Regions from separate parts of the Gordonia jacobaea genome, predicted to be linked through region 2. Evidence: predicted binding sites of a transcription regulator. Region 2 holds the regulator's gene; the other holds the start of a gene.

Region 1 (15,592 bases), on a different contig from region 2:
GCACAGCGTGCGCGAGGTATTCCCCCAGATCGCCGAGACAGGTTCGACCGCAGAGCTTCTCGAACTCCTCGACGCCACAGCTCAGTGAGCGCCGTGGCCACCGGCGACGCCGGTGTGGCACAGCGCAATCCGTTCGGCTGGCGGTTCACCGGGCCACTGTTGATGGGGTCGACACTCAACCCGATCAACAGTTCCATGATAGCCACCGCGCTCGTCGGGATCGGCGTCGACTTCCATCGAGGTCCGGCACAGACGACGATCCTGATTTCAGTGCTCTACCTGTGCAGCGCAGTGGCACAACCGACAATGGGCAAACTCGCGACGGTCTTCGGTCCTCGTCGCGTCTTCGCCTCCGGGCTGGTCGTCCTGCTGATCGCCGGTGTCATCGGTGCCGCGGCGCCGGCGTTCTGGTGCCTGATGCTCTCGCGTGCCCTGATCGGCATCGGCACCTCTGCGGCGTATCCGACGGCGATGGCGCTCGTGCGGTCTCGTGCCGACTCATTCGGGACGGGAGTGCCGAGTCGCGTGCTCGGCGGGTTCTCGATCGCCGCCCAGGTGATCGCGGTGATCGGACTTCCGCTCGGTGGTGTGCTGACCGGTGTATTCGGCTGGCGGGCAGTGTTTTTCGTCAATATTCCGATCGCGCTGATCACCCTCGTGTGGGCGCTGCGCAGCATCCCTCGTGACGGTCCGATGCATGTCGGCGGCTTCGGTGGCCTCGTCCGCGTGGTCGACGTCGTCGGGGTGGTGCTCTTCGCGGTGACCGTGATCGCGACGCTCGAGTTCCTCGCCGCGCTCGGTGCACCGAAGTGGTGGCTGCTGGCGGTGATCGTCGCAGCGGGGTTGCTCCTGGTGCTCTGGGAACTGCGCGCGACACAACCCCTCATTGATGTGCGGATGCTCGCGGCCAACTCCCCGTTGGTGCGCACCTACCTACGCCAGATGCTGGCAGGTCTCGGCTCGTACACGGCGATGTACGGCATCAGCCAGTGGATGGAGCAGTCCGCGGGATACACCGCGGCGCAGGTCGGGCTCATCCTCATCCCGTACTCCGCGTTGAGCGTCGTGTGTGCACGGGTGAATTCGACGCACGGCTGGGTACGAATCCCGTTGATCCTCACAGGTTTCTGCTTCATCGGTGCCGGAGTGACCGCGGTGGCGATCCATCACTCGTCCGGGCTGTGGGTCCTGCTCGCGATGACGTTCTTGTTCGGCGTTGCCAACGGACTGAGCGGTTATGCGAATCAGGCGACGCTCTACACGCAGAGTCCGCCGGAGTCGATCGGTGTGGCATCCGGGCTGTACCGGACGTTCATGTACTTCGGGGCGATCTTCTCGTCGAGCCTCATCGGGATCGCCTTCGGCGCCCGCGCAACCGATGGTGGACTCCACATCGCGGGCTGGGCCGTCGTGGTGATCGGAGCGGCGCTGATCGCCATGACCGTGGCGGATCGTCGAATCCCGCGGGCGGTGTCAGCCGACTGACGGTGCGGCCGCGCCGTAACGATTGCGGTGTCGAACGGCGTCGAGTCGCGCGAGGATGTGGGTCCAATCGAAGGATGTGGGTGCTGCAGCACCCACATCCTTCAGTTCGACACATATCTAGCGTCGAGCAGTGTCGAACACGTGTTCTATACTGGCCGAGTGGGCTGGAACCAGGGCCCGCCGACGTGGCGGGAGATGGAGCGGGTGCTGTCGGGGCGCTCGCCCGATGGCGGCCGTCCCGGGGAGTTCTTCGGCCCCGAGCAGGCGGGCGACGGCAACGACAGCCCCGCGTGGTCGCGCAAGCGAGGCGCCTACACGGCGCCGGAGGTGTCTCGTGAGCGATCGTCTGTGCGCTACGCGGAACTGCACGCGCACAGTTCCTACAGTTTCCTCGACGGGGCGTCGATGCCCGAGGAGATGGTGGAGGAGGCGGCCCGACTCGATCTGACCGGTCTGTCGATCACCGACCACGACGGCTTCTACGGTGTGGTCCGATTCGCCGAGGCCGCAAAGGAATTCGCGATGCCGACGGTGTTCGGTGCCGAACTCTCCCTGGAGCCGGACGTGACCCGCACCGGGGTGACCGATCCGGCCGGCGAGCATCTGCTGGTCCTCGCGCGTGACAGTGAGGGGTATCGGAGGTTGTCACGGGCTATTGCCGACGCCCACATGTCCGGCGGTGAGAAGGGGTTGCTGCGCTACGACGTCGACCGGCTGACCCGCGACGCCGGGCACTGGATGATCCTGACGGGCTGTCGCAAGGGCGCGGTGCGGCGAGCGTTGGATCGTGCGGGTATCGGTGCTGCCGAGGCCGCTCTCGGTGGAATGGTCGAGCGGTTCGGCCGCGACGACGTCGTCGTCGAGCTCACCGCTCAGGGACTGCCCGACGACGACGAGCGCAATGCGGTACTCGCCGACCTCGCGCAGCGGTTCGGGCTGCCGACCGTCGCGACGTCGGGGGCGCACTTCGCGGGGCCGCGTCGTCGACGCCTCGCACTGGCGATGGCGGCGGTCCGTGCCCGCACCGACATCGAGACCATCGCGGGCTGGATGCCGGGGGTCGGCGGTGCGCATCTGCGCAGCGGCGACGAGATGATGCGCCTGCTGCCCGCGCACCCCGACGCCATCGCCACCGCGGCAGACCTCGCCGACGACTGCGCCTTCTCGCTCGGATTGATCGCGCCGCAGTTGCCGCCGTTCGACGTGCCTGCCGGGCACACAGAGTCCAGTTGGCTACGGCATCTCACCATGACCCGCGCACGACGCCGCTATGGGACACCGGCCGAACATCCGGCGGCGTACCGGCAGATCGAGCACGAGCTGGCGATCGTCGAGACGCTCACCTTCCCCGGCTATTTCCTCGTCGTCGCCGACATCGTCGACTTCTGTAAACGCAACGACATCCTGTGCCAAGGTCGTGGCAGTGCTGCCAACTCCGCGGTGTGTTACGCGTTGGGTATCACCAACGTCGACCCGGTGGCCAACGAGTTGCTGTTCGAGAGGTTCCTCTCGCCCGAGCGTGACGGGCCACCGGACATCGACGTCGACATCGAATCGGACCGTCGTGAGGAGGCGATCCAGTACGTGTACCGACGGTATGGCCGCGAGTACAGCGCACAGGTCGCCAACGTGATCACCTATCGGGGTCGATCGTCGGTGCGCGACATGGCGCGGGCGCTCGGCTATGCCAGCGGTCAGCAAGACGCCTGGAGCAAGATGCCCGACACCGCGCCCGACGACGTACTCGACCTCGCTGGCGAAATTGCCAACATGCCAAGGCATCTCGGCATCCACTCCGGCGGAATGGTGATCTGTGATCGTCCCATCGCCGATGTCTGTCCGACGGAGTGGGCGCGGATGGAGAACCGTAGTGTGTTGCAGTGGGACAAAGACGACTGTGCCGCAATCGGTTTGGTCAAGTTCGACCTACTCGGCCTCGGGATGCTCTCGGCGTTGCACTACGCGATCGATCTGGTCGCCGAACACAAGAACATCCATGTCGACCTCGCCAAACTCGACCTCACCGAGCAGGCCGTGTACGAGATGCTCTGTCGCGCAGACTCTGTCGGGGTTTTCCAGGTGGAATCGCGAGCGCAGATGGCGACCCTCCCGCGATTGAAGCCGCGCTGCTTCTACGATCTGGTCGTCGAGGTCGCACTGATCCGTCCGGGACCGATCCAGGGCGGATCGGTTCACCCGTTCATCCGGCGACGCAACGGCCAGGAGGAGCCGACCGTCGAGCATCCGTCGATGTGGCCAGCGCTCAAGCGCACACTCGGTGTACCGCTGTTCCAGGAGCAGCTCATGCAGTTGGCCGTCGACGTTGCCGGATTCGACGCCGCCGAGGCGGATCAGCTCCGTCGGGCCATGGGGTCGAAGCGATCACCGGAGCGTATGCACCAGCTCCGTCGACGCTTCTACGAGGGCATGCAGCGCTCGCATGGCATCACCGGCGACATCGCCGACCGGATCTACGAGAAGATGGCAGCCTTCGCCAATTTCGGCTTCCCCGAAAGTCATTCGCAGAGTTTCGCATCGTTGGTCTTCTACTCGTCGTGGTTCAAGCTGCACCATCCGGCCGCCTTCTGCGCCGCATTGCTGCGTGCACAGCCCATGGGCTTCTACTCGCCGCAGTCATTGGTCGCCGACGCCCGCCGACACGGCGTCGACGTGCACCGACCGCATATCAACGCGTCGCTGGCCGAGGCGACGTTGGAGAACGACGGACTCGACGTGCGGCTCGGATTGGCGTCGATACGCGGGGTCGGAGACGACGTCGCGGCGCGCATCGTCGAATCCAGGGGAGTAGACGGTCCGTATGCGAGCATCACCGACCTGTCGCGGCGAGCCGATCTCAACCTCGCGCACCTCGAGGGGTTGGCGGGCGCGGGGGCGTTCGAGTGTTTCGGCATGAGTCGACGACAAGCGTTGTGGGAGGCGGGCGCCGCGGCCACCGCGAGCGTCGAGCATCTCGAGCTGGAGTCATCTGCGCAGGTACCGACGCTGCCGGGATTGTCGGATGTCGAGCTGGCCGCCACCGATGCCTGGGCGACGGGGATCACGCCGTCGAACTATCCGACACAGTTCCTGCGTCCGCGGTTGACTGCGATAGGTGTCCTGCCCGCAGAGGCGCTATTGTCTGTGCCGGATGGGTCACGTGTCATCGTCGGAGGGGCTGTCACCCACCGGCAGCGTCCGGCGACAGCATCCGGCGTGACGTTCATCAACCTCGAAGACGAGACCGGAATGGTCAACGTGGTGTGTTCGGTCGGGCTGTGGTCGCGGTATCGCGAGCTGGCACACTCGGCATCGGCGCTGCTGGTACGCGGCAGAGTGCAGAATGCAGAGGGCGCGGTGACGGTGGTTGCAGATCGGTTGCAGCGGATGGATCTTCGAGTGGGTACCCGCTCACGGGATTGGCACTGACGTGGGATTTGCACTGATCTGACATGTGCACTGATGTGAGATTTGCACTGACAACTGCGCGGAAACATTCGCGCACAACGACAGCGGGGAGAGGAACAGATGGCGAAACAGGTGATCGTCACGGCAAAACCGAGCAGTCGCAAGGGGCCGCTCGTCGAGACCGGGCCGGACGGTTCCATCACCATCTATGTGCGCGAGCCCGCCACCGAGGGTAAGGCGAACAAGGCGGTCGCCGAACTGCTCGCCAAGCACCTCGGCGTGCCGAAGTCGAAGGTGGCGCTCATCGGGGGAGCGACCGCGCGTACCAAGCGTTTCCGCGTCGGCTAGGCGGGCGGGCTACCAAGCCCACGCGATTCCATCGAGTGGGCCCCGCATAGCGTCGACTGTGCGTCACGTAAGGCCGACTGTGCGCTCCGTGGCGCCGACTGTGCGCCAGTCCCGTTAGCGCGCAGGAAATTTCGTCACACCGCGCCGGCGAATCCATTCTGTCGCCACGCCTCGTACACGACGATGCTCGCGGCATTCGCCAGGTTGTGTGAGCGGCGCCCGGCGAGCATCGGGATACGAAGCCGGTCGGTGATCTCGGGTTCGGCGAGCACGTCGTCGGGGAGTCCGGTGGGTTCCGGACCGAACAGCAGTACGTCGCCGGGGCGATAGTCGACGTCGGTGTGATAGCGCGATGCATGCGCGGTGAATGCGAAGACGCGTTGCGGTTTCAGCTCGGTGAACGCTGTGACGAGGTTAGGGTGGACGGTCACGTTCGCCATCTCGTGGTAGTCGAGGCCAGCTCGTTTCACCTGAGCGTCGGACATCGAGAAACCGAGCGGCTCGATCAGATGGAGTTCGCTGCCGGTGTTGGCAGCCAGCCGGATCGCGTTACCCGTGTTGGGCGGGATGCACGGCTGATAGAACATGATGCGGAACATGGGGTCCATTGTGCAGAGCGTGATCCGACGCCTCGCCGGGGCGGTCGACGCACAGTCGACGCGAGGGAGCACCCAGTCGACGTGAGGGAGCACCCAGTCGACGCGAGGGAGCGCCCACTCGGCGTGAGGGAGCGCCCAGTCGGCTCAGAGGTCGTCGAGTCGGGTGTTGGCTCCGCACAGCAGCACGCAGAGCGTCGAGTCGGGGGCCGGCGTCACCAGCCCCGCGGCGACTGCCGCGACTGCGGTGGCGGTGCCGTGCTCGACGACAATCCGGAACTGCTTCCACAGCATTCGACGCGCGGCGATGGTCTCGTCGTCGGAGACGACGACGCTCTCGACTGACTTGTCGGCAATGGTCGACCAGCAGATGTCGCCGATCCTGGTGGCGCCCAACGAGTCCGCGGCGATGCTGTCGAGTTCGACGGATACCGGCCCGCCCGCCTCTATCGCCTGATGCAGACTCGACGCTCCGGTGGGCTCCGCTCCGACGAGACAATCGCCGGGACGTTGGGCCGCTGCGAGACCTCCGAGTAGACCGCCGCCTCCCACGCACGCGACGACGGTCTGTGGCCCGGGGACGTCGGCGGCCAACTCGAGGGCGATGGTTCCGGCGCCCGCGACGACGTCGGGGAGGTCGTATGCGTGCAGCAACAGCGCACCGGTCGCCGTGGCGAGAGCATCCGCGAACTCGGCGGCGTCGTGATATTTCGAGCCGTGCAGGCGAACCTCGGCTCCCAGATCCCGTAGCGTCGTCACCTTCACCGGTGGGGCGTTCTCGGGTACGACGACGGTGCACCGTGTGCCGACTATGCGCGCCGCGTGTGCCGCGCCGATCGCGGCGTTTCCGCCGGACGCCACGACGACGCCGCTCTCCGAGAGGTTCCCCGCCTCGCGTGCGGCCATTACGGCATTCACGCTCCCGCGGGCTTTGAACGAACCGCCGAGTTGCAGGTATTCGAGCTTGAAGACCACCGGCACGCGCCCGTTGACCGTGTCGAGCTCGGCGCGCAGCACCGGAGTGCGTCGAACGTGCGTAGCGATGCGGCCCCGCGCCCTTCTGACGTCGGCGACGGTGACCGGGCGGGCAGCATTCGTGGACATGGCAGCACGGTACTCGGGCGTCGCGGCGCATCCTCGACCCCGACTGCCCAAACTATTGACACCCGACACCTGGCACCGCACGTCGCGCAGGATGGAACAATGGACGGGTGAGCGCGATACGACTCGACGGCAAGCTGACCCGCGACGAGATCTTCGCCGATCTCCGTGAACGCGTCGACAAGCTGCGGATGGCCGGCGTGATGCCGGGTCTCGGCACGATCCTCGTCGGCGACGACCCGGGTTCGCAGTCCTACGTCAAGGGCAAGCATTCCGACTGCGCCAAGATCGGTATCGCGTCGATCCGCAAGGATCTCCCCGCGGACGCCACCACAGAAGACCTCAACGCGGCGATCGACGAGCTCAACGCCGACCCCGGCTGTACCGGCTACATCGTGCAACTCCCGCTGCCCCGACACCTCGACGAGAACGCCGCGCTCGAGCGGATCGATCCCGCCAAGGACGCCGACGGTCTGCACCCGATCAACCTCGGACGACTCGTCCTCGGCAAGGAGTCGACGCTCCCGTGCACGCCGCGCGGTGTGATCCATCTGCTGCGTCGGTACGACATCCCGATCAACGGCGCGCGCGTCACCGTCGTCGGCCGTGGTGTGACGATCGGTCGCCCGATCGGCCTGCTGCTCACTCGGCGCAGCGAGAACGCGACGGTGACGCTGTGTCACACCGGAACCCGCGACCTCGCCGCAGAGATCAAGCGTGCCGACATTGTCATCGCAGCGGCAGGTGTGCCACATCTGGTCACCGGAGACATGGTCAAGCCGGGCGCCGCTGTCATCGATGTCGGCGTCAGCCGCACCGAGGACGGGCTGGTCGGCGACGTCGCCCCTGACGTCTGGGACGTCGCGGGATATGTGTCGCCGAATCCGGGCGGCGTCGGACCACTGACGCGCGCGTTCCTGCTCGTCAACGTGGTCGAGCGCGCAGAGGCAGATCTCGCAGCCGGAGTGAGTGTCGCCGGGGGTTCCGGCCGGTGAACTCCGCGACGGATGCGCGGGTGCGGCAGCTTCGCCACGCCCGTCGGGTCCGCGCCTACATCGCGCAGATTCCCTATCTCCTGGTGATGCTGGGCGTGATCGCCGGAGCGGCGCTGGTGTTGTTCGACCGGTGGCGACGCGGTTCGTTCGTCTTCGGAACGGCTTTGCTACTGGGCGCGTTCATGCGTGCGGTGTTGCCAACGTCACGAGTCGGATTGCTGCAGGTCAGAGGAAGATTCTTCGACGTTATATCCCTTGCCAGTGTCGGAAGCCTCATGTTATGGCTAGCTGCGTCAATAGATCCTTTGGGCACGGATTGATTACAATATGGCGCACGCTTCGGTAAAGTGTCCCGTGACGTGAGCTGATCCGGCACCTGTCTGATCAGACTCTGCGACCCTTCGGATCCTCAGGTTCCGGGCGCGCGCACTGACCGAGTAGTGGTGCGCTGCGAAGGTGCGTGAGCACGTCGCAACGACCGACGAACGGCGACAAACGGGCAGGCAACCAATCTCTTCGACGCTGGATAGACCACAGGATCGCTCCACCCACGACGAGACGACGTCGATGGGTGTTTCGTTGGGTCAGGGCATGATCCACTTTGTCCTGCTCACCCGTGACGGATCGGGACGCGAACTCGTGGAGTCGCGAGTGATCGACGTCGATCCCAGCGATGGCCACGACACCGCGGGCAGGGTCAACGCAGGCATCGACCTGATGCTCGACGCTGCGCGAGGTGCCGACCGGCGTGTCGGACCGATCGGCGTCGCGGCAGGCGGCGACCTCGGGCGTGAACTCGTCGGTTCGACAGGATCGGGTCCGCGCCGACAGATCCACCTCGTCTCCGTTGAGGAGGCCGTGGCGGCCTGCCTGACCGAAACGGGTCAGATCGGTCGGTATCGATCAGTGGTCGTCGTCGATTGCGGCGACACCGGCATGACCCTCTACACCGTCGATCCCTCGACCGGAGCGATCGGCGACATCACACACTCGCGCGCGCTGTCGGGTCGCGCCCTCGACGACGCGATCGTCCGCGAAGTGCTCGACGCAGGCGCCGTGAGTGGTTCGTTCTCGAGCAAACTCAGTCGCAACGCGTTGCGTAGCGCCGTCCGAACTGCCAAGGAGGAGTCGGGCGAGCACGGTACTGCCGACGCCGCCGGCCGGTTCCGGATCGGCGATGCAACGCTCGCCGCAGCGGTTCGTCCGTTCCTGCTCGACGCTCGCGAAGAGCTGAGCCGTTACCTCGCAACGCATTCGGCGTGCGCTATCGTCCTTGTCGGTGGCCTGGCGAACCTGCCGACCATCGCCGACATGGTGCCCGAAGAGGATGCCGATGGCGGCCTCATCGAGGTCATCGTCCCGACGAACCCGGAACAGACCGCCGCTGTGGGTGCCGCGATGCTCTCGTCCGAGCAGGCGGCGGCACCGAGTCGCCTGACCTTTATGGGAGGCGGGAGGCGCAGGGGTGTGCTTTCGCCGCTGCCGATTGCTGTCGCCGCCGTGGTCATCGCGGCAGCGATGTTCACGGTGTACGCGGTGGGGTCGACCCTCACCGGGAATACCACCGACATCCCATCGCCTTCGAGTGCTCGAGTGGCGTCGATGTCGACCGCATCCGACGAAGCCGACGTCGTCCCCTCGGAGACGAGACAGGAACCGACGCAACTCACGTCGACGCCGGCCGAAGCTCCGCGCACAGCCCGGGAGGACGACGGACCCGGGTGGGCGACAACGCAACTGCCGCCGACCACGCCGTCGCCGTCGACGCTCACACTCTCCGCGCGTCCGAGTACGCCGTCGACGACTACGCGGCCACCCAGCGCCGAGACCAGTCGTCCCACCTTGCCGCTGCCGCCGGGGATCACGATTCCGCCGAATCTGCTGCCGCCGGAGTTTGCCCCGCCGTCGAGGGAGCCCGCTCCCGGCGAGCAGACACCCACTCCAGGCAATCAGCAACCCTCCGGGGAAGCTGGTTCGAATGGCAATGCGTCCCAGTCGAATAACCAGCGTGGTACCGGCACGGGCAGGCAGGCGCCTGCCACCACGACCACGACGACACCGGTTCCCGGCGGACTGCTGCCCCCGCCCTGAGGTACCTGAACGCCCTGAGGTACCCGAACGCCTGAGGTACCCGAACGTTCAGCGACGCGCGAGATCGACTGTGCGCTTGAGTAGATCGCCGATGGCGTCGAATTCGGTGAGGAATCCGTCGTGTCCGTTGTCGGACTGCACCACCTGTAGGCCTCCGACGCAATTGCCGAGTTCTTCGGCGAGCTCGACCTGTAACCGCAAGGGGTACAGGCGATCCGAGTCGATACCGCCAACGATCACAGGAACGTCGCAGGCGTTGAGTGCTGCCGTCACGCCACCGCGATCGCGCCCGACGTCGTGGTGGTTGAGTACTTCGCTGAGAATGACGTAGCTGCCCGGATCGAAGCGCTCGACGAGTTTGCCCGCCTGGTGCTCGAGGTAGCTCTGCACGGCGTAACGTCCGCCGGTGAGCGGATTCTCTTGGCCCTGAGCGTCATTCGCGAAGCGCTCGTCGAGTTCCGGTTCGCTGCGGTAGGTCAGGTGTGCGATCCGGCGAGCGATTCCCATTCCGGTCGTCGGCGACTCGCCGGTGCCGTGATAGTCGCCGCCGTGCCACGCCGGATCGGACGTGATGGCTGCGATTTGCGTTGTCTGCGTGCCGATCTGGTCGGCTGTCGCACGAGCGCCGACGGCGAGCACGAGTGCGCTTCGAACCCGTTCGGGATACTCGATGATCCACTCGAGTGCCCGTGCTCCGCCCATCGAGCCGCCCACGACCGCGCCGATACTCTCGATGCCCAGATGATCCATCAGCGCGACTTCGGCGCGGACCTGATCGAGCACGGTGAGTTGCGGGAAGCTCGAACCCCACGGTCGGCCGGTGGAGTCCAGCGATGCAGGCCCGGTCGACCCTCGGCATCCGCCGAGCACGTTCGCCGAGATGACGCACCATTCGTCGGTGTCGACTGCCGCGCCGGGACCGATCAGACCGTCCCACCAGCCGGGGGAGGGGTGAGCGGCATCTGCGGGTCCGGTGACGTGTGAGTCGCCGGTCAGGGCGTGCAGCGTGAGGATGACGTTGTCGCGGGTAGGTGACAATTTTCCCCACCGCTGAAAAGCGAGGGTCACGTCGTCGATCTGCTCACCGTTGTCGAGTGAGATCGACCCGAGACGGGCGCTGAGCATCTGGCCGTCCGGGGCGTTCTCCCAGTCCGGCCGTTGCTCTGTATCCGTCTGCGGGTCGATGCTCACCGACACAGGTGTCCTCGCTCCTTGCTCTGAATTGTTTACTTGGCTGCTTCGAAACCCCGGTCGAGGTCGGCGAGAATGTCGTCGATTCCCTCGATGCCCACCGCGAGGCGGACGAGGCCGGGGGTGACACCCGCGGCGAGTTGCTCCTCGGGGGTCAGCTGGCTGTGGGTGGTCGATGCCGGGTGGATCACGAGCGAGCGCACGTCACCGATGTTGGCGACGTGGCTGTGCAGCGTGAGCGCCTCGACGAACCGCTTGCCCGCGTCGACGCCGCCTGCGATCTCGAAGCCGATGACCGCACCCTGTCCCTTCGGCGCGAGCTCCTGGCCACGCTTGTACCAGGGCGACGACGAAAGGCCGGCGTAGTAGACCTCTTCGACCTGCGGGTTGTCGTTGAGGTACTCGGCGACGCGCTGCGCGTTGGCGACGTGACGCTCGACCCGCAGGCTCAAGGTCTCGAGACCCTGGGCGAGCAGGAATGCGTTGAACGGCGAGATGGCTGCACCGGTGTCGCGGAGCAACTGCACGCGGGCCTTGAGCGCGTACGCGGGAGCGCCGAGATCGGCGAAGACCGCACCGTGGTAGCTCGGATCGGGCGTGGTGAAACCGGGGAAGAGGTCTTTCCCGTCGCGCTGGACACGCCAGTCGAAGGTGCCGCCGTCGATGATCACGCCGCCGATCGCGGTTCCGTGCCCACCGATGTACTTGGTGGCCGAGTGCACGACGATGTCGGCGCCATGGGCGAGCGGATTGAGCAGGTACGGGGTGGCGACGGTGTTGTCGACGATGAGCGGCACGCCGTTGCGGTGTGCAACCTCCGAGATGCCCTCGATGTCGAGGATCTCGTTGTTCGGGTTGGAGATCGACTCGCCGTAGAACGCGCGGGTGTTGTCGCGCACGGCGGCCTGCCAGGAGTCGAGATCCTCCGGATCCTCGACGAAGGTGACCTCGATGCCGAACTTGGGCAGCGTGTAGTGGAACAGGTTGTACGTTCCGCCGTAGAGCCGAGGACTCGACACGACGTGCCCGCCGTTTTCGACGATGTTGAGGATCGAGTACGTCTCCGCAGCCTGGCCCGAAGCGACGAGCAGCGCCGCGACGCCGCCCTCGAGAGCGGCAAGACGCTGTTCGACGACATCCTGCGTCGGATTCATCAGCCGCGTGTAGATGTTGCCCGGCTCGGCAAGACCGAACAGGTTCGCGGCATGCGTGGTGTCGTTGAAGGTGTACGACGTGGTCTGGTAAATCGGTAGCGCGCGGGCGTTGGTTGCCGCGTCGGCTGACTGGCCCGCGTGGATCTGCTTGGTCTCGAAACTCCAGTTGTCGGCTGGGTTCTGGTCGACGTCGACGTCAGACATTGAATATGCGTCACTTTCTACGGTCGGCAGGGCACGACGACCCTGTTGGGGTCCGACCTTCGGACCCGCGCTTGCCGGGGACCCGAAACCATCTTCGATGGAGATCATCGAGGAGCGGGGTCCCACAACCCGGTCATCACCCGGAGCACCCCACCGCGGTTGGAGGGTTGCCGATCAGCGAGCCGGGGCTTTGCGCTGATACTCATGACCTGGCGTCAAGGATATAACACGGTCGAAATGAAGTGAGAACCCTCCGACGCAGGCTGGTTCTTGGGCTGGACAAGGCGTCGTTGCGGCCGCGGTGCTCGTCGGCGGCGAATGGCCCCGAAGAATGCCTTCTCGTGTAGTCCGAACAGTCGAATTTGACGTTCTTTATCGACGGTTCGCCGCGCGATCGTCGGTTTCTGCCGTGGCGTGGGTCACAGACTTCTACGATCCGATCATTCGCGAGGGGTCGGCAAACTCCGATTCCGACCACGTCGCGATGACACGGCAGAACCGGCCGGATTGGTGGAGAACGCATGGGTGGTCACTTCGGTTTCAGGCGATCGATCAGGGCGGCGAGCACACTCGGACTCGCCGCAGTCGCAGCGGTTCTCCTCGCGATAGGCCAGACTTCCGGCGCGGGTGTCGCGCGAGCCGAGGCCGGCGCCGATTGTGGCAACGGCGCACTCGTCTTCGTCGGCGGTACGTGGGATCCCCAGGCGCATTTGCTCGACGGCGTCACGCGTCAGCCGCAGTACGCCGGCTATACCGTCGAGCGCGTCGAGTATCCGGCGTCGATTTGGCCGTTGGGTGCCTTCGGCTTCGACGACAGTCAGTCGCAGGGCGTCGCGGCAACGATGTCGACAGTCGCGAGCTATCAGGCGCAGTGTGATGGCAAACCGGTCGTGATCGTCGGGTACTCGCAGGGCGCGGGAATCGCCGGCGACGTGCTCACCGGCATCGGCACCGGCAATACTTCTGGACACGAGATCTCACCGAGCATGGTTTCCGGACTGCTCTACTCCGATCCGCGGCAAGCGGGAACTCTCTACGGACAGGGCATCGAACGCGTTCTGATCGGCGTGATCCCCGGACTGACCATGGCGGGCGGACGCGGCGTCGACGACTTCGGCGGAATTCCGGTGACCTCCGTGTGCTTCACGGGCGATCCGATCTGCGACCTGCCCGATCCGCTCCACGATCCGCTCGGTGCCCTCGATGGCTTCGCGGGTTACTGGGTCAAGCATGGTCTGTACCCGCTCTACATGTATTTGGCAGCGACCAACGGGGCCCTGTGGGACGCATGGGGAGTCAAGCCGTTGCACTGCGAGAACACCACTGGCCAGGTCAGTACGTGTCAGCTCGTCGTGCCGTCGTCGGCGTGGGTCCTCACCCAGCAGTTCGTCGACAAACTCGGTCTCGGCTGGACCGTGCCCGACCTCGTGAGCAAGCGGTGGAAGTTCCCGGACATCCTCGGCATCACACTGGCCGACTTCCAGCCGCCGATCCGGTGGGCCATGGGTTGGTTCCCGCAGTTGCCCCAACTCGGCTACGGCGGTGTACTCACCGACGTCTACACGTTCCAGGACATGGCACGAGGATTGTTCACATGGAATCCGGTGCTCTGGGGGCAGGGCGTCGACGCGTTGAGGACCAGCGTCAGGAGCATCGCGTCGATGCCGCTGAACTTCGGAAAGTTCTGGGCCTACACACTGACCGGCCGCGATGTCACAGGCATTCCCGGACCCGCGTACCGACCTTCGCTTGTCGCGTTCGAAGAGTGGCTCGCGTCGCTGCGCACTCCACCGACGACGACCAGCCACACCGAGTCGCTGATGGCGCTGTCGGCATCGGAGAAGATCGCCGAAGCCTCGGGGACCGTGGTCACGGAGAAGAACGTCGGTGACCACGAAGGGCTCGGCACCACCGGAGCTGGGGTCAGCACCGGGGATGAGGGCTCCACCGGCACTGAGGGTCCCTCTGGCGGCAAAGTCGTCGACGATTCGGCCGGCGTTGGTGGCGACGGCGCAGCTGACGGGACGGGCACCGGAGCCGGGTCGACGCCTCCGACTGTCAGCGACTCGCCGCAACCCCAACCGCACCTGGGCGGGGAGTCGTCACAGCCGAGCGAGAATCCCGGCGGCGCGCAGGCGCCTGCACCAGAGTCGTCGGCGCCCCAGCCAACACCCGACACGTCAACACCCGACAAGCCAACAGCCGACACGTCGACATCTGACGAGTCGACACCCGGTGCCTCGACGCCGCATGCAACGTCGGCGGAGAGTGCGACACCGAAACCAGCGGCGGAGGGCGCACCAGCCGCCTGACTCCGGCCCCGCGCCGGGCGGGTGTGAACGAATTCACCGTCGACGGCGGAATCACGCCCCCTGGCGTGCTCGTTGCAGCGTGAATGTCCTCAACCACCCCAACCGAGACGAACACGGACGGGACCAGCAGTAATGTCGTCCACTCCGACACAACTCGTCGGTTCGCCATGCTGGCGATGGCGCTGGGCGGTTTCGGGATCGGCACCACGGAGTTCGTCGCGATGGGCTTGTTGCCGAACATCGCGTCGTCGGTGCATGTCTCCGAGCCGACGGCGGGCTATGTTGTCTCGGCCTACGCACTCGGGGTGGTGGTCGGGGCGCCGCTCATCGCAGCGCTGACCGCGCGGATGTCTCGTCGCACGCTGTTGATCGCGTTGATGGTGGCATTCACGGTCGGCAATGCCGCGACGGTGCTGGCGCCGAACTTCGCAACCCTCATGGTCGCGAGATTCGTGGCGGGACTCCCGCATGGCGCGTACTTCGGTGTCGCGGCTCTCGTCGCTGCGCACCTGGCCGGACCTCGCAACCGTGCCAAGGCGGTCGGTCTGGTTCTCCTCGGGTTGTCTGTTGCCAATGTCCTCGGTGTGCCGTTGGCGACCTGGCTCGGCGAAAGTCTCGGCTGGAGAGCAGCTTTCGTGGTCGTCGTGATCATCGGCATCGTGACGATCGGTGCGCTGTTCGTCACGTTGCCCGCACTCGACGACATGGCC
Region 2 (15,592 bases):
CGGTCAATCGCTGCTCGATGGCAGAGACATCGCCGATCACGCTGGCCTCGGGGAGGGTGTCGAGCAGATGTTTGGCTGCGGCCTGCGATTTACGGGGATCGCCGGTGCGTGCGGCGAGGCGCTCTTCGAGAATCTCCACCTCGGTCTCGAGGTCGGAGTATCGACGCGCGAAATGGGCGAGACCCTCGTCGATGGTTCCCGCCTGCCACGACCCGATCTCACGCTCACCGTCGGCCGTGATGAGCCAGACGACGCCCTGTTCATCGATCCGCCCGAACTTGCGGGGATCGAACGACTCATGCTTACCGACGGCAACTGCAGGGACAGGGGTCGGTGCCTGCGCGGCAGGTTTGGGTCCGGGACCAGGCCGGGGGCCGGGCTTGGGACCTGGCTTCGGCGGGCCAGGCCGGGGGCCGGGAGTCGGCTCGGATGCGGGTGTGGCCGGTCCGCTGGTGTCGTCGCTCGTCATGGTGTGGTCCCCTCACAGCGTCAGTGGTGCCGCGCGTCACGGCTGCCTGTCACTACGTCCTGCGCAACTGGCCTCAGGACTCCACCTATTCAAGCAGGTCAGGGTTCTCGATGTGCGGCCTGCGGAACATCGCCGACGTCGCGGGGGTGTGTCGGAGCTAGTCGCGGCATTGGGCACACCGTCGGCTAGCGTCGACGGTGTGCTGGCGTGTGTGGTTTTCGTCCCGAGCGCACCACTGGTCGTTCCCGAGTTGGCGGGACCGGATGCGGTGGACACCCTCGAGGTGCGCTCGGCTGTTCGCGACGCGGGCGCGCTGCTCGCCCGACATGCGTCACGCTGGGTGGCGGTGGGGGCCGACGACCGCATCGCCTCCGCGAGGTCCGGTGCAGGCGAGGCGCAGGCATCGCGCTCGATACCGACGACGGGCGGTTTCGGCAGGTTCGGCGTCGACGTACCGGTCTCCCTGGAACGAGCGGGCGATGAGCGAGCATCGGGACGTCTGCCGCTGGCGATGCTGATCGCCGGGTGGTTACGCGAACAGGTCGACGCCGAGTCGGTGCGTCCGATCGTCGTCGACCCCGACGTACGACCCGACGCCGCACACGAGCTCGGTCGTGCACTGGCGGCCGAGATCTCCGCCGACCCCGAGCCGATCGGGGTACTCATCGTCGCCGACGGTGCAACCGCGCTTGCGCCGAAGGCTCCCGGCGGGGGCCGACGCGATAGCGCCGTCGAACTCCAGCAGCGTGTAGTCGAGGCACTCGGGGCGGCTGATATCGGCGCGCTTCGCGGACTCGACGTTGCCGCGTGCGATGCCGACGGAGTCGACGGCAGAGCGGCGTGGCAGGTCGCCGCGGCGATCGTCGGCGACACCCCGACGGCCGCCGAGGTGTCCTACGCCGACGCACCGTTCGGTGTCGGATACGTCGTCGCGTCGTGGACCCCCGAGGACGCGCGGTGAGTGCTCGGTCATCCGGGGCGACCCCCATCGCCGTCGTCGGCCCGACCGCGACCGGGAAATCCGACCTCGCGCTCGACCTCGCGGAACGACTCGACGGCGACATCGTCAACATCGACGCCATGCAGCAGTACCGCGGCATGGACATCGGCACGGCCAAGCTGCCACCACAGGAGCGTCGGGGCATCCCGCACCACCAACTCGACGTCCTCGACGTCACCGAGACGGCCACCGTCGCGCGCTATCAGGAGGCCGCGTCCGCCGACATCGACTCTCTGCTCGCCGCCGGTCGCACGCCGGTGATCGTGGGCGGGTCGATGATGTACATCCAGGGGCTACTCGACGACTGGCGCTTCCCGGCAACCGACCCCGCGGTGCGGGCCCGTTACGAGGCGATGCTCGACGAGATCGGAGTCGCGGCATTGCATCAGCATCTCGCGACTGTCGACCCTGCGGCGGCGTCGTCGATCCTCGCTACCGATGCACGACGGATCGTGCGCGCGCTCGAGGTCGTCGAACTGACCGGGGAGCCGTTCGCGGCGTCGGCGCCGAAGATCGGTGAACCACGTTGGGGGACAAGGATTCTCGCGCTGGACCGCGACACTGCCGAACTGGACGAACGCATCGCCCTGCGGACGCGGCTGATGTTCGCGAACGGTCTCGTCGACGAGGTGGACGCGCTCGTCGAGGCGGGTCTGCGCGAGGGCGTCACCGCTCGTCGAGCCATCGGATATGCGCAAACACTTGCCGCGCTGGACGGCGAGTACGACCTTGCGACCGCGGAAGAACTGACGTTCATCGGCACCCGCAGGTATGTGCGCAGGCAGCGTTCGTGGTTCCGTCGCGATCACCGCATCCATTGGCTCGACGCCGCGACACCCGCACTCCTCGACGCCGCGCTTGCCACGGCGGAAGTCTGAGAACGACTCGCACGTATTCTGGACGGGTGACGACGATCAGCGAGGCAGTGACCTACGTGAAGGGGCACGGCACCCAGAACGACTTCGTCGTGCTCACCGACCCGGCGGTCGAACTCGACCTCACGACCGACTTCGTGGCGGCGGTCTGCGATCGCCAACGCGGTATCGGGGCCGACGGCATGCTGCGCGTCGCGCGGGCGGTGGCCCTCGTGCGCGCCGGCGTCCTCGACGAACTGCCCGACGGCGTCGACCCCGACGACTGGTTCATGGACTATCGCAACGCCGACGGCTCCATCGCCGAGATGTGTGGCAACGGGGTCCGCGTCTTCGCCCACTACCTGCGGGCTACCGGGCTGACGGATTCCGACGAGTTCACGGTGGGTTCGCGCGCGGGCGGACGCCCGGTGGTGGTGCATTCGTTCGATGATCTGTACGCCGACGTCAGTGTGCGGATGGGGCCGGTGACACTCGGAGACGACGCGACCGTGCGGATCGGCGACGACCTCTACCCGGGTGTCGCGGTCGACGTCGGCAACCCTCACCTGGCGTGCGTGGTGCCCGACATGTCGACGGCCGACCTCGCCGCGATCGATTTCTCTAGCGGCGTCGTCCTGCCGGACGGCGTCTTTCCGCACGGCGCCAACGTCGAACTGCTGACGTCTCCCGAAGACGGCCCGCACGGTGGTCTGCACGCCACGATGCGTGTCTTCGAGCGCGGAGTCGGCGAGACCAGAAGTTGCGGAACGGGGCTGGTCGCGGCGGCGGCAGCGGGTCTGCAGACCCTCGGCCGCGACGCAGGTGAGATGGTCATCGACGTGCCCGGCGGAAGGGTGACGGTCACCGTTGCCGACGGTCACGCGACGCTGCGTGGACCGTCCGCACTGGTGGCCGACGGCCGATTCCGGGCGGGCTGGTATCGCGTCGACTGACGTGCCGCAGGCCCGCTGTACGGCGGCTCGGCGGATATCCACGTGCTCGACGGGGCGTCGGCGTGTCACCATGGATGGTGTATGACCGAAACATCACCACAGGTACATGACCTGCACGACACCCGTCCCGTCGACGCGAACGCACCCGCGATCGACCTCTCCCGCGATCTGATCGATCCCGACGATCTCGTCGACCCCGCAAACTTCGGCGACCACGACGATTCCCGCGACCGTGCCCACACCCCGACGACCGGCGAGCTCGCACTCTCCGATCGCGCCTCGCTGCAGCGCGTCGCCGGGCTCTCGACAGAGCTCACCGACGTCACCGAGGTCGAGTATCGACAACTGCGCCTCGAGCGCGTGGTGCTCGTCGGCGTCTGGACCGAGGGCTCCGCGGCCGCCGCGAAGGCGAACATGGAGGAGCTCGCGGCACTCGCCGAGACCGCGGGTTCCGTGGTCCTCGAAGCGGTGATCCAGCGACGATCCTCACCCGATCCCGCGACCTTCATCGGCTCGGGCAAGGCGCAGGAGCTGCGCGACGTCGTCGCCGACACCGGCGCCGACACCGTCATCTGCGATGGTGAGCTGACGCCTGCGCAGCTGACCGCGCTGGAGAAGGTCGTCAAGGTCAAGGTGATCGACCGAACTGCCCTCATCCTCGACATCTTCGCCCAGCATGCGAGTTCGCGTGAGGGCAAGGCGCAGGTCGCCCTCGCGCAGATGGAGTACATGCTCCCGCGCCTGCGTGGTTGGGGTGAATCGATGTCCCGTCAGGCCGGTGGCCGCGCCGGCAGCAACGGCGGCGTCGGTCTACGCGGACCGGGTGAGACGAAGATCGAGACCGACCGTCGGCGCATCCGTGAGCGAATGGCCAAGCTGCGCCGCGAGATTCGCGAAATGCGCACCGCCCGAACCACGAAGCGCTCTGCGCGACTGCGGGGCGCTGTGCCGCGCATCGCCGTCGCGGGATACACCAACGCGGGTAAGTCGAGTCTGGTCAACGCCATGACGGGTTCGGGTGTGCTCGTGCAGGATGCGCTGTTCGCGACCCTCGATCCCACGACGCGCCGCGCGACTCTCGAGGACGGCCGCGAACTGGTCTTCACCGACACCGTCGGCTTCGTCCGCCATCTCCCGACGCAACTCGTCGAGGCATTCCGGTCGACGCTGGAGGAGGTCGTCGATGCCGATCTCGTACTGCACGTCGTCGACGGCAGCGACCCGTTCCCCGCGGAACAGATCACGGCGGTCCGGCGGGTCATCAACGACGTTGTGGCCGAAGAGGGAGTCGCGCCACCCCCGGAGTTGTTGGTGATCAACAAGATCGATGCCATCGATGCGTCCCGGCTCACCGAATTGCGCGGCATGCTCGGCGCGGGCGGTAGTACGCACGGACCCAACTCAGCGGGCGTCGTGTACGTCTCGGCGCGCACCGGTGAGGGACTGCCCGAACTGTTTGAGGCGGTCCGTGAGTTCGTGGGTCGCGACGATGTGGAACTCACCGTCGACATCCCGTTCACGCGAGGCGATCTGGTGTCACGAATTCACCGCGAGGGCGAGGTTCTCACCACAGACCACAGCACCGAGGGCACCCGGATGCGTGTCCGTGTGCCCTCGGCGCTGGCGGGAGAACTGGCCTCGTTGGCCCAGTAGGGGTCTACTCGGCGTCGAGGTCGGCGGCGACGAGCTTCGCGATGGCGTCGAGCGTTGCCTGATCGTCGGATTCGACGACGACCGCGGTTCCCTTCTCGGCACCGAGCGTCATGATCAGCAGTGCCGATCCCGCGTCGACAGGTTCGCCTCCGACGACCGAGATCGTCACGGGTGTACCCGCGTCGGCGACTGCCTCGGCGATGATCGTTGCTGGTCGTGCGTGCAATCCGACGGCTGATCCGACCTCGACGGTGGTGCTTGGCATTATTTGCTCCTTTGCAGATGGGGTTATGTCGGGACTGGTGATTTCAGGCGGGAATGGTCTCGAGCTCGGGTGCAGCTGTCTGGCGGCTGGCCGATCGCCCGAACTGCTTGGCCGCGACGACGCACACCGTGCCGAGGACCGTACCTGCCGCAAGTGCTGCGAGGAAGAGCAGCCAGTGGTTCATCGTGAAGAAGACGAAGATGCCGCCGTGCGGAGCACGCTGCGTGACTCCGAAGGCCATGATCAGTGCGCCTGCGAGTGCGCCGCCCGCCATCATCGACGGAATCACGCGGATCGGGTCCTTCGCGGCGAACGGGATCGCACCCTCGGAGATGAATGCAGCGCCGAGGAACCAAGCGGCCTTACCGTTTTCGCGCTCGGGCTCGGTGAACAGTCCGGGGCGGATGACGGTGGCGAGTGCCATCGCGAGCGGCGGAACCATGCCCGCGCACATGACCGCTGCCATGATCTCGAGCTGGGGTGTGTCGCCGATCGCGAGACCGGTGGTGGCGAAGAGGTACGCGGCCTTGTTGACCGGTCCGCCGAGGTCGAAGCACATCATGAGTCCGAGAACCACGCCGAGGACGATCTTCGAGCTGCCGCTCATGCTGTTGAGACCGTCGGTGAGCTGGGTGGTGACCCAGGCGAGCGGCTTGCCGAGCAACATGAACATCAGACCGCCGACGATCAGGCTGCCGAACAGCGGGATGATGATGACCGGCTGGAGTCCACGTGCCCACTGCGGCAACGGAAGTCGGGAAATTGCGAGGCACACGGCGCCTGCGATCAGTCCACCGATCAGACCTCCGATGAAACTCGCGCCGACAGCAACCGAGACCAGGCCTGCGACGAAACCGGGTGCGATACCGGGACGGTCGGCTATCGCGAACGAGATGTAACCCGCAAGGACGGGTACCAGCATGCTCATGGCGAGCGCGCCGATCGCGAAACTGACACCGCCGAGGTACTGGCCGAGACCGCCCGCGGGTAGATCCCAGAGGCTGTTGTTCAGCGCGATGTAGGCGCCGTCGGACAGGGTTTTGGATGAATCGAGCGTCTTGTTGGCGATCTCGTATCCGGCAAGCAGGAAGCCCAACGCGATCAACAGTCCGCCTGCCGCGACAAACGGGATCATGTAGCTGACACCGGTCATGAGTGCCTGCTGGATCTTCTTGCCGAACGACAGGCTCGACGCCGATCCCTCCGCTGCGCCGGCACCGTCGTCTGCCGACCCGTCGACGCGCGAGGCGTGCGGATTGCGCGACGCCTCGACGGCCTCCGCAATCATCTTGTCGGGTTCGTTGATGGCGCGCTTGACCCCGGACTCGATGACCGGCTTTCCGCTGAAGCGGCTCTTGCCCTTCACCCCGACGTCGGTGGCGAAGATGACGGCGTCGGCGCCTGCGATGACGTCAGGGGTGAACGGCGTCGTGCCCGACGATCCCTGCGGCTCGACGTGGAAGTCCACGCCCGCCCGCTCCGCGGCGTACTTGAGTGCGTCCGCGGCCATGTAGGTGTGTGCGATTCCGGTGGGGCACGCGGTGATCGCGACGATCGAGGGGCGCTTCTGCGAATCGGGACTCAGTGTCTTCGCGGTCTTCGTGCCTGCTGCCGGGACTGCGGCAGCAGCGGCGGCGCCCGCAGCAGGCGCGGCGGATGTCGACGTGGAGCCTGCCGGGGCAGGGTTGATGGCCTCATCCACGAGTTCGACGACGCGCTCGTCGCTCGGCGCCTCGCGGAGGGCGGCGACGAAGTCGGGACGCACGAGCGCTCGTGCGAGCGAGCTCAGCAGCTTCATGTGGTCGGACGCAGCGCCTTCGGGTGCTGCGATGAGGAATACCAGGTCGGCCGGGCCGTCGGGGGCACCGAAGTCCACGTTGTTGGACAGTCGGGCGAACGCAAGGCTGGCAGTGGTGACCGATGCGGCCCGTGCGTGAGGAATCGCGATCCCACCGGGCAGCCCGGTTGCCGACTTCGCCTCACGGGCCAGGGCGGCGCGGCTCAGTTCGGATGGATCGGTCGTGCGCCCGGCCTCGCCGAGATTCTCGGCGAGATAGGTGATGACGGCGGCGGGATCACTACCGGCGTCGACATCGAGATGCACCGTCGCTGCGGTGATGATGTTGTCGGACATGGGTTTTCCTTCTACTTCTGTGCGGCCGGAGGGGGTGTTCCGGTTCTGGTCGGTGAGCTTCGTGGCGATTCGCGTACAGGGTCTGGAGGCTGTGGGGTCACGTGATCGGGGCGGCTCCCGAGAGTTCGACGACATCGACCGAGTCGACGTCGACCTGTGCTGGAAGCGGCGGTTGCGTCCCTGCAAGTCCGGCGGCCGCCGATCCGTAGGCGACTGCCGTGCGGAGACGGTCGGGTTCGGAGGCGCCTGCCGTGTACGCGATGAGGTATCCGGCCAGCGACGCGTCGCCTGCCCCGACGGTGCTGCGCGGCACGATCGGCGGGGGAGTGGCCAGCCAACTGCCTTCAGCGGTCGTGAGTACCGCACCCGCCGCACCGAGGGTCGCGAGTACCGCTCCCTGCGTGGTGGCGATCAGCGTGCGCGACGCCGCCACGACGGGCAGGTAGTCGCCCGAGGCGATGGCAGCGGCCAGTTCGGCCGGGGCGATATCACTGACCTCGGCGAGTTCTTCGTCGTTGGGTTTGATCAGGTCGATGGGCCCCGACATCGCCGCGCTCAGGGGTGCGCCCGAAGTGTCGATCGCCACGCGGCGTCCGCTCGTGACGAGGCGATCGGAGATGCGTCGATACCAGTCGTCGGGAACTCCCGGCGGAAGCGAGCCACACAGTGCCACCCACGACGCGTCCTCGGCGCTGCCGAGTACGAGCGCTGTCAGATCGTCGAGTTCGGCAGATGTGAGGGTGTGGCCGGGCGCATTGATCTTCGTGGTCGTCCCGTCGTTTTCGGCGACCGTGATGTTGGTGCGGATCTGGCCGTCGATATCGACCGTGCGATAGGGCAGTGCGACCGCGTCGAGGGCGGTGAGCAACGGGTCGTCGGCGTGCGCGGGTAGTACCGCGACGGTGGGGATGCCGGCTTCCGCGACGACGCGGGACACGTTGACTCCCTTGCCGCCCGGCTCGACCCGGGTGGAGGTACTGCGTTGCACCTCGCCCCGCATCAACGGTCCTGCGATCTCCAGGGTGCGGTCGAGACTCGGGTTGGCTGTGACTGTGAGGATCATGCGATCACGACCTCGATGCCGTGTGCCGAGAGCGCCGCCGAGAACTCGGGGTCGATCCCGTCGTCGGTGATCAGGACATCCACCTCGTCGAGCGGAGCGAACGAGCTGAAGTCCTCGCGTTCCATCTTCGACGAGTCGGCCAGCACTACGACACGCTGCGCGGCGGCGACGATGGCGGACTTGACCGAGGCTTCCTCCGCGTCGGGGGTGGAGAGGCCGTGGCCCTCACTGATCCCGTTGGTGCCGACGAAGGCAACCGAAGCACGCATCTTTCGCAGCGCTGCGACGGTCTCGGCTCCGACTGCGGCCTGGGTGAGTCCGCGGACTCGACCGCCGACCATGAGTAGGGTGGCCCGCTCGTGCGCGGTGAGTGCCTGCCCGAGCTGGAGGCTCGTGGAGATCACCGTGAGCCTGCGATCCGCCGGCAGCAGCTTGGCGGCCTGGTAGGTGGTGGTTCCGGCGTCGAAGATGACCGATCCGCCGTCCGAGGGCAGAAACCGTATCGCAGCGCGTGCGATCGCGGCCTTCTCTGCGGTGTGGGAGGACTCGCGTTGGTCGAGTCCCAACTCGTTGACTACCTCGACCGTCCCGGCCTTGACTGCTCCGCCGTGGACGCGTTGCACGCTACCTGCGCGCTCGAGGACCGCGAGGTCGCGGCGCACCGTCTCGCTCGTCACGTCGAACCTGTCGGCGAGGGCGGTCACGGATGCGCGGCCGTGCGCGCGCACCTGATCGGCTATTGCTCGCTGTCGCTCTTCGGCGTACACCTGTCGACTCCGATCTGTGGTGTGGCTCGCGCTTCGGCGAACCATCTGTGGGTCTGTGTGCTGTGGATCCGGCTGCTGTGGATCTGGCTTCTGCGGATCATCGTGAGTTTGGTTCTGTGTGGCATTCGATGTTGATATATCTGTGTTTACGCCCGTGTGTGTTGACAAGTCAAGTGTTTCGAGTAACTTTGATCACAGAAATTCACGATGCCGGGTATCCCTCACAGATCACCGCACCCGGCCGATCGACCCGGAAGGCAGCAGACGCAATGGAGAATCACCTGGTATCGGAGAATCGGGTCACCATGAACGGTCAAGGAGAGTTGTCGGGAACACCCGTCGTCGCGGGGTTCGCCTACGGGCCGGTGTTGTGGCCGGGTGGGCGCGTCACCTACGACGAGACGTCACTCGGCACCGATCACGTTCTGGCCGAGGGCGAGCGGGACGCGGAGGCGGAACGCCTCGTCGCCGCCGCGGCAGTCGTCGCGGGCAGGCTGCGTCATCGCGCATCACACGCGTCGGGAGCTGCGGCCGAGGTCCTTGCTGCGACCGCCGGGTTGGCCGAGGATCGGGGATGGATCGGTGCGGCGAAATCGCGTGTCGCGAAGGGCGCGTCGGCGCCCGCCGCCGCGGTCGCGGCCACGGCGCAGTTCTCCGAGATGTTCGCCAAACTCGGCGGGTTGATGGCAGAGCGGATCACCGACCTCAACGACGTTCGTGACCGAGTGGTCGCCGAGTTGCTCGGCCAGCCGGAGCCGGGAATTCCGACGCCGAGTCACCCGTCGATTCTCTTCGCTGACGACCTCGCTCCCGCGGATACCGCTGGGCTCGATCCCGCGGTGATCGTCGGGCTGGCCACGCGTCTCGGCGGACCGACCAGTCATACCGCCATCATCGCGCGGCAGTTGGGCATCCCGTGCGTGGTCGCTGTGGCGCGACTGAGTGAGATCACCAGCGGCACAATGGTTTTGCTCGACGGAGGCGCGGGGTCGATCACCGTCGAACCAGAGGGGTCCGAAGCGCGTGAACTCGTCGAGCGCAGCGTTGCGGAGGCCGCGCTTGTTGCTGCGTGGCGTGGCCCCGGCCGGACTGCCGACGGCACCGCCGTCGCCATCCTCGCGAATGTTGCCGACGGCGTCTCCGCGCGCAGCGCTGCCGATGCACCAGTCGAGGGCATCGGGCTGTTCCGCACCGAGTTGGCGTTTCTCGACAGGGCGGATGAGCCCGATGTGGACGAGCAGACGCGGCTGTACCGCGACGTGTTCGAGGCGTTCGCGGGCCAAAAAGTCGTCATCAGGACGCTCGACGCCGGGTCGGACAAGCCGCTGGCGTTCATCGAGCACCCGGACGAGGCGAATCCCGCACTAGGCGTGCGAGGCAACCGCATCGGCGACGACCACCCCGACATCGTGCGAACTCAGCTCGACGCGATTGCGCGCGCGGCAGAGGAGTCCGGCACGACGCCGTGGGTCATGGCACCGATGATCGCCACGGCCGCGGAGGCCGCACAGTTCGCCGAACTCGTCCGTCAGCGTGGTCTGACGGCAGGCGTGATGATCGAGATCCCGGCAGCGGCGATCCTGGCGCCCGCGATTCTGGCCGAGGTTGACTTCGTGTCGATCGGAACCAACGACCTCACCCAGTACACGATGGCCGCCGACCGGATGTCGGCAGAACTCGCCGAACTCACCGACCCCTGGCAACCGGCGGTGCTCGCACTCATCTCGCAGGTTGCGACCGCCGGCGCCCAGCAGGGCAAACCCGTCGGAGTCTGTGGCGAGGCCGCGGCCGACCCGTCGCTCGCATGTGTGCTCGTCGGGCTCGGAGTCACCTCGCTGTCGGCGGCTCCGGCGGCGACGCCCGCAGTCGGGGCGAAGCTGTCGACGGCGACGATGGAGCAGTGCCGGGCTGCCGCCGCTGCCGCACTTGCCACCTCGAGTCCGGCACTCGCCCGACGCGCAGCTGCCGAGCAACTCGACGGCTGACGCAGACCCCGCTGGTCAGCGACCTGCGGGGCCCGTTCCGCGCATCAGACCCGGCGCATCACCGTGACGACTTTGCCGAGGATGGCGGCGTCGTCTCCGGGGATCGGATCGAAGAGCGGATTGTGCGGCATCAGCCAGACGTGGCCGTCTTTGCGCTTGAAGGTCTTCACCGTCGCCTCGCCGTCGATCATCGCTGCGACGATGTCGCCGTTGTCGGCGACATTCTGCTGACGCACGACAACCCAGTCGCCGTCGCAGATCGCGGCGTCGATCATCGATTCGCCGACGACGCGGAGCAGGAACAACGAGCCCTCACCGACGAGCTCACGCGGAAGCGGGAAGACGTCTTCGACCGCCTCCTCCGCGAGAATCGGACCGCCCGCCGCGATGCGGCCGAGTACCGGAACGAACGTGGGGGTCGGGAGATCTCCGTTGATGGCATCGGAGTGATGTGCGTCGGGAGCCTCGGAGACGTTGACCGCCCGCGGACGGTTGGCGTCGCGCTTCAACAGGCCCTTGCGCTCGAGGGTGCGCAACTGGTGTGCGACCGATGACGTGGACGTGAGGCCGACGGCGTCGCCGATCTCTCGGATGCTCGGCGGATACCCGCGCTCGCGCACCGACTTTCGGATCACATCGAGGACGCCACGCTGGCGATCGGTGAGTGTTGCCTCGGCGACGGCCGGATGGATCGGTGCCTCCTCGCCGCCTCCACTCTTCTTGCCTTCGACGCTGCGACCGTTGCCCTTGGGCGACGACGGGCCGCGTCGTGACTTCTCTGTCATCGGTTCCGTCCTTCCTGATGTGTGAAGCGGGTGCTGTTGTGAACCGGGTGCTGTTGTGAAGCGGGGTGGGGTGCGTCTTTCTTCCATCGTCTGGCGCCGACAGTAGCGGAGGCCACTGACAACATCAAACATTTGTTCGACGTGTCGCAGGACTTTGTCGGACCCCTCTGGTAGAACTCGAACATCAGTTCATCGAACGCTTGATCGACCATTGGAGGTAGCGATGACCAGCTTGATGACCAACCCGGTGACCCGCACGATTCCCAGCACGTCGAGTGCATCCGCGGCAACACCGCCGACCACCCGATCTGCAACGCCGCGACCTGCATCGACGACGCGTCCCCGAGTTCACCGCGCCACGGTGGTCAGTGGACGTGCACCGTCGAATCCCGTGCGTAGCGACGAGCTACGTGTGGCGGGGCACGTTCGAACGACTGAGTCCCGACGGACCGCCGGCGCAGACGTCATGCCGCAACCTCGGCGTCGGATCGCGTTCGATCACGGAACCTCAACGCGGCCAGCGGGCACGCGATGCGCCGGTGGCGTCGGCGAGCTGGTGGCTGCCCGTCGGCGCCGGGCAGCGTTCTTGGCGGTACTCGCGGGAGTCGGGTTGGCACTGACCGTGTGGGTGGTCGGGACCGTCGGCGCCGACTACCAGCGGGCGAGCATGCCGTCGTCGACCTCCACGCAGGTGGTCCACGTGCGTTCCGGCGAATCGCTGAGCTCGATCGCCGCACGCGTCGCGCCTGATGTGCCGCGTCAGACCGTCATCGACGAGATCATCGACCTCAACGATCTGCCGTCGAGTGGGCTGCGCGTTGGCCAACCGCTTGTCACACCCGCGTACCGCTGAGCGCTGGCGGTATTCTCGATGTCACAGGGTCCAGTCGGAAACCGACACGGTCACCGCTGCGGTCTCGCCTCCGCCGGTCGTCAGACGATCGGACCGAGCCAGACCGACGGAGCCGCTGCGTCCCGAGATCTGCACGAGGACTACATGCGCTGCCCGTTTTGCAAGAACGAAGACACCAAGGTCGTCGATTCGCGTGTCGCCGATGAGGGGCAGGCGATCCGGCGTCGTCGCGCGTGTAGCGAGTGCGGGCGGCGGTTCTCCACAGTCGAGAGTGCTGTTCTGGCAGTCGTGAAGCGCAACGGTGTGACCGAGCCGTTCAGCAGAGAAAAGGTGATGCGCGGGGTACGACGCGCATGCCAGGGACGTCACGTGAACGAAGACGATCTCGCACAGTTGGCTCAGCAGGTCGAAGACGCGGTGAGGTCGTCCGGTTCGGCCGAGATCCCCAGCAACGAGGTCGGTCTGGCCATCCTCGGCCCGCTCCGCGACCTCGACGAGGTGGCGTACCTACGTTTCGCCTCGGTCTACCGGTCGTTCGATTCGCTCGAAGACTTCCAACGCGAGATCGACGACCTCCAGGGCAACCTCACCGGTTCGCACGAAGGCGCCGACGACCTCGACACGCCCGCCACCCGCGACGACACTGTCGATGCTGCGTCGAGTCCAGCGGGTCCGGTGTCAACCGAGTCGGTCAAGAGCTCGTAGCGCCCGTTTCTCCGAAATAGGATAGGCGGTACCGAGTTTCTGGGCGAAGAGGCTGACCCTCAGCTCCTCGACGATCCACTGAGCTTCCTCGCTGACGATGTCTCGGCGCGATTCGGGAAGCTGTGTCAGGCGCTGGTTCCATCGTTCGGTGACCCTGTCGATGGCGGCCATTCCCTCGCGGTCGCGGTTCGCGGCGGCAGGAAGCTGCTCGAGGCGCTGTCGTGCGGCGGTCAGGTATCGCGGAACGTGCTGCAGGTGTTCGCGAGCCGTTGCGAGAACAAATCCGTCGAAGACCAGGTTGTTGAACTGTTCGGCGACGTCGTCGGCCGCTGTTTGACCCGAGTGGCGGTCGATCTCGGCGCGCAGGGGAGCCACCTCACGGAACACATCGACAGCAAGAGCGAAATACTCCGGCGCCGCAGCCGATACGCGCGGTCGCAGTGTCGAGACGAGCTCGTCGAAGGCCGGAGGCGTGCGGATTGATCCCAAATCGACTGCTGCGGGAGCGATGTCGCGAATCGCCCGACGCGTGCAGTCGGCATACAGCGCGTCGGGTGACGCATAGGGACTCTGGCTCAGTGCCAGCCGACCGGCCGGGTCGAGCCCGGCGCTGATCTTGCGTGAGAGCGGCGGGATCGCGTGGTCGAGCAGTTCGATGACGGCACCGTGCAATTGCGCACGCCGCTGGGCGTCCGACGTCGCGAGCGTCCGTGCCACCCCACGGTTGCGCCCTCCGTCGACGACCTCGAGTGACGGATAACGCGTGATCTGTTGTCCGGCAACGGTATCGACGCTCGACTCTGCAAGTGTTCCGATTCCGTCGGCCGTCCACGTCGTGTACACCCGACGCGGCGTCGGCGCGGGCGCCTCACCCTCGATGCGTCGGCGGAGCTCGGCGAGGGACTTGCCGGTGGCGACCGTCTCCTCTCGGTCATCGATCACGACGAAGTTCATGCGAAGGTAGGCGGGGAGTCGCTCCGGAGCGAAGTCGTCGGCCGCAATCGTCTGCCCGGTGATCGTCGACAGCTCACGCGCGAGGCCGTTGATGAGCGGCTCGCGACGTGGGGTGAGACGAGACAGGGCGAGATCGGCGAATCGCCCGGCCGGTGCCATCGTCTTGCGGATCGTCTTGGGCAGCGTCTTGATCAACTCGGCGGCGAGTTCGCTCCGCATTCCCGGGACCAGCCAGTCAAAGCCCGCCGGGCGCACGTGTCGCAACAGCGGGCGTGGAATGAGCACGGACACACCGTCATCGGGTGCGCCGGGCTCGAATCGGTATCGCAGGCGGTAACGGGTATCGCCCTGTTGCCACTCGCCGGGGTAGTCGGCATCGGCGACGTGGACGTCGGCGGCGACGTCCTCCGGGGTGAGGTCGAGCATCGTCGAGTCGGCTCGGCGCGCCTTCTTCCACCACGTGTCGAAGTGGCGCGCCGAGGTGACCGCGGCGCCGATGCGATGGTCGTAGAAGTCGAACAGTTGGTCCTCGGTGATCACCACGTCGCGGCGTCGAGCGCGGTGTTCGACCTCGGCGGCGTCGGACAGCAGTGCTCGATTGCGTTCGAAGAACGGATGATTCGTCTTCCAATCACCTTCGACGAGGGCGTGCCGGATGAACATGTCACGCGCGGCGGCAGGGTCGATGGGTCCGTAGTCGACGCGGCGTCGGGCCACCAGCGGGACGCCGTAGAGCGTCGCGCGTTCGTATGCCATCGTGGCACCGCGCTTCGACGACCAGTGCGGCTCGCTGTATGTGCGTTTGACGAGGTCGCCCGCGAGTCGTTCGGCCCACAGCGGGTCGATTCCCGCGACGGTGTGCGCGAAAAGCCGGGACGTTTCCAGGATCTCGGCGGCCATCAGGAACGCGGGCGGCTTCTTGGAGAGCGATGAGCCGGGGAAGATCATCAGGGTGGTGTTGCGTGCGCCCGTGTACTCCCGACCCTCGGCGTTGCGGGCGGCGATGTTGCTCAGGAGCCCGGACAGTATCGCCTGGTGGATCGCATCGGTGCGGTGCGACGCCTCGGCCTCGCCAGAATCCTTCGTCGACCAGCCGAGATCGTCGACGATGCGCCGCAGTTGTCGGTGCAGATCCTGCCATTCGCGGATGCG

Evidence for each region. The regulator LexA, encoded in region 2, represses DNA repair genes until DNA is damaged. The targets are predictions, from matches to a motif close to CGAACANNTGTTCG.
Region 1: a site for LexA is predicted at 1,620-1,633, ahead of ACRVY7_RS00645 (error-prone DNA polymerase). Genes of this name have one in related genera too.

The regions. Positions count from the first base shown of each region.
Region 1 is NZ_CBDRLS010000001.1:130,178-145,769, reverse strand. It holds gene ACRVY7_RS00655 (cysteine hydrolase family protein) at 1-88, shown strand, start outside; gene ACRVY7_RS00650 (MFS transporter) at 94-1,485, shown strand; gene ACRVY7_RS00645 (error-prone DNA polymerase) at 1,645-4,911, shown strand; gene ACRVY7_RS00640 (DUF167 domain-containing protein) at 5,011-5,238, shown strand; gene ACRVY7_RS00635 (tRNA (cytidine(34)-2'-O)-methyltransferase) at 5,373-5,837, opposite strand; gene ACRVY7_RS00630 (serine/threonine dehydratase) at 5,982-6,938, opposite strand; gene ACRVY7_RS00625 (bifunctional methylenetetrahydrofolate dehydrogenase/methenyltetrahydrofolate cyclohydrolase) at 7,046-7,930, shown strand; gene ACRVY7_RS00620 (DUF3017 domain-containing protein) at 7,927-8,250, shown strand; gene ACRVY7_RS00615 (hypothetical protein) at 8,498-10,021, shown strand; gene metX (homoserine O-acetyltransferase MetX) at 10,070-11,218, opposite strand; gene ACRVY7_RS00605 (bifunctional o-acetylhomoserine/o-acetylserine sulfhydrylase) at 11,248-12,570, opposite strand; SAM riboswitch class IV at 12,633-12,780, opposite strand; gene ACRVY7_RS00600 (cutinase family protein) at 13,092-14,882, shown strand; gene ACRVY7_RS00595 (MFS transporter) at 14,966-15,592, shown strand, end outside.
Region 2 is NZ_CBDRLS010000003.1:127,734-143,325, forward strand. It holds gene ACRVY7_RS11410 (DUF349 domain-containing protein) at 1-469, opposite strand, end outside; gene ACRVY7_RS11415 (class III extradiol ring-cleavage dioxygenase family protein) at 669-1,430, shown strand; gene miaA (tRNA (adenosine(37)-N6)-dimethylallyltransferase MiaA) at 1,427-2,347, shown strand; gene dapF (diaminopimelate epimerase) at 2,374-3,276, shown strand; gene hflX (GTPase HflX) at 3,358-4,929, shown strand; gene ACRVY7_RS11435 (HPr family phosphocarrier protein) at 4,934-5,194, opposite strand; gene ACRVY7_RS11440 (PTS fructose transporter subunit IIABC) at 5,238-7,328, opposite strand; gene ACRVY7_RS11445 (1-phosphofructokinase family hexose kinase) at 7,426-8,391, opposite strand; gene ACRVY7_RS11450 (DeoR/GlpR family DNA-binding transcription regulator) at 8,388-9,158, opposite strand; gene ptsP (phosphoenolpyruvate--protein phosphotransferase) at 9,428-11,143, shown strand; gene lexA (transcriptional repressor LexA) at 11,188-11,835, opposite strand; gene ACRVY7_RS11465 (LysM peptidoglycan-binding domain-containing protein) at 12,152-12,781, shown strand; partial or broken gene nrdR (transcriptional regulator NrdR) at 12,926-13,360, shown strand; gene hrpA (ATP-dependent RNA helicase HrpA) at 13,460-15,592, opposite strand, start outside.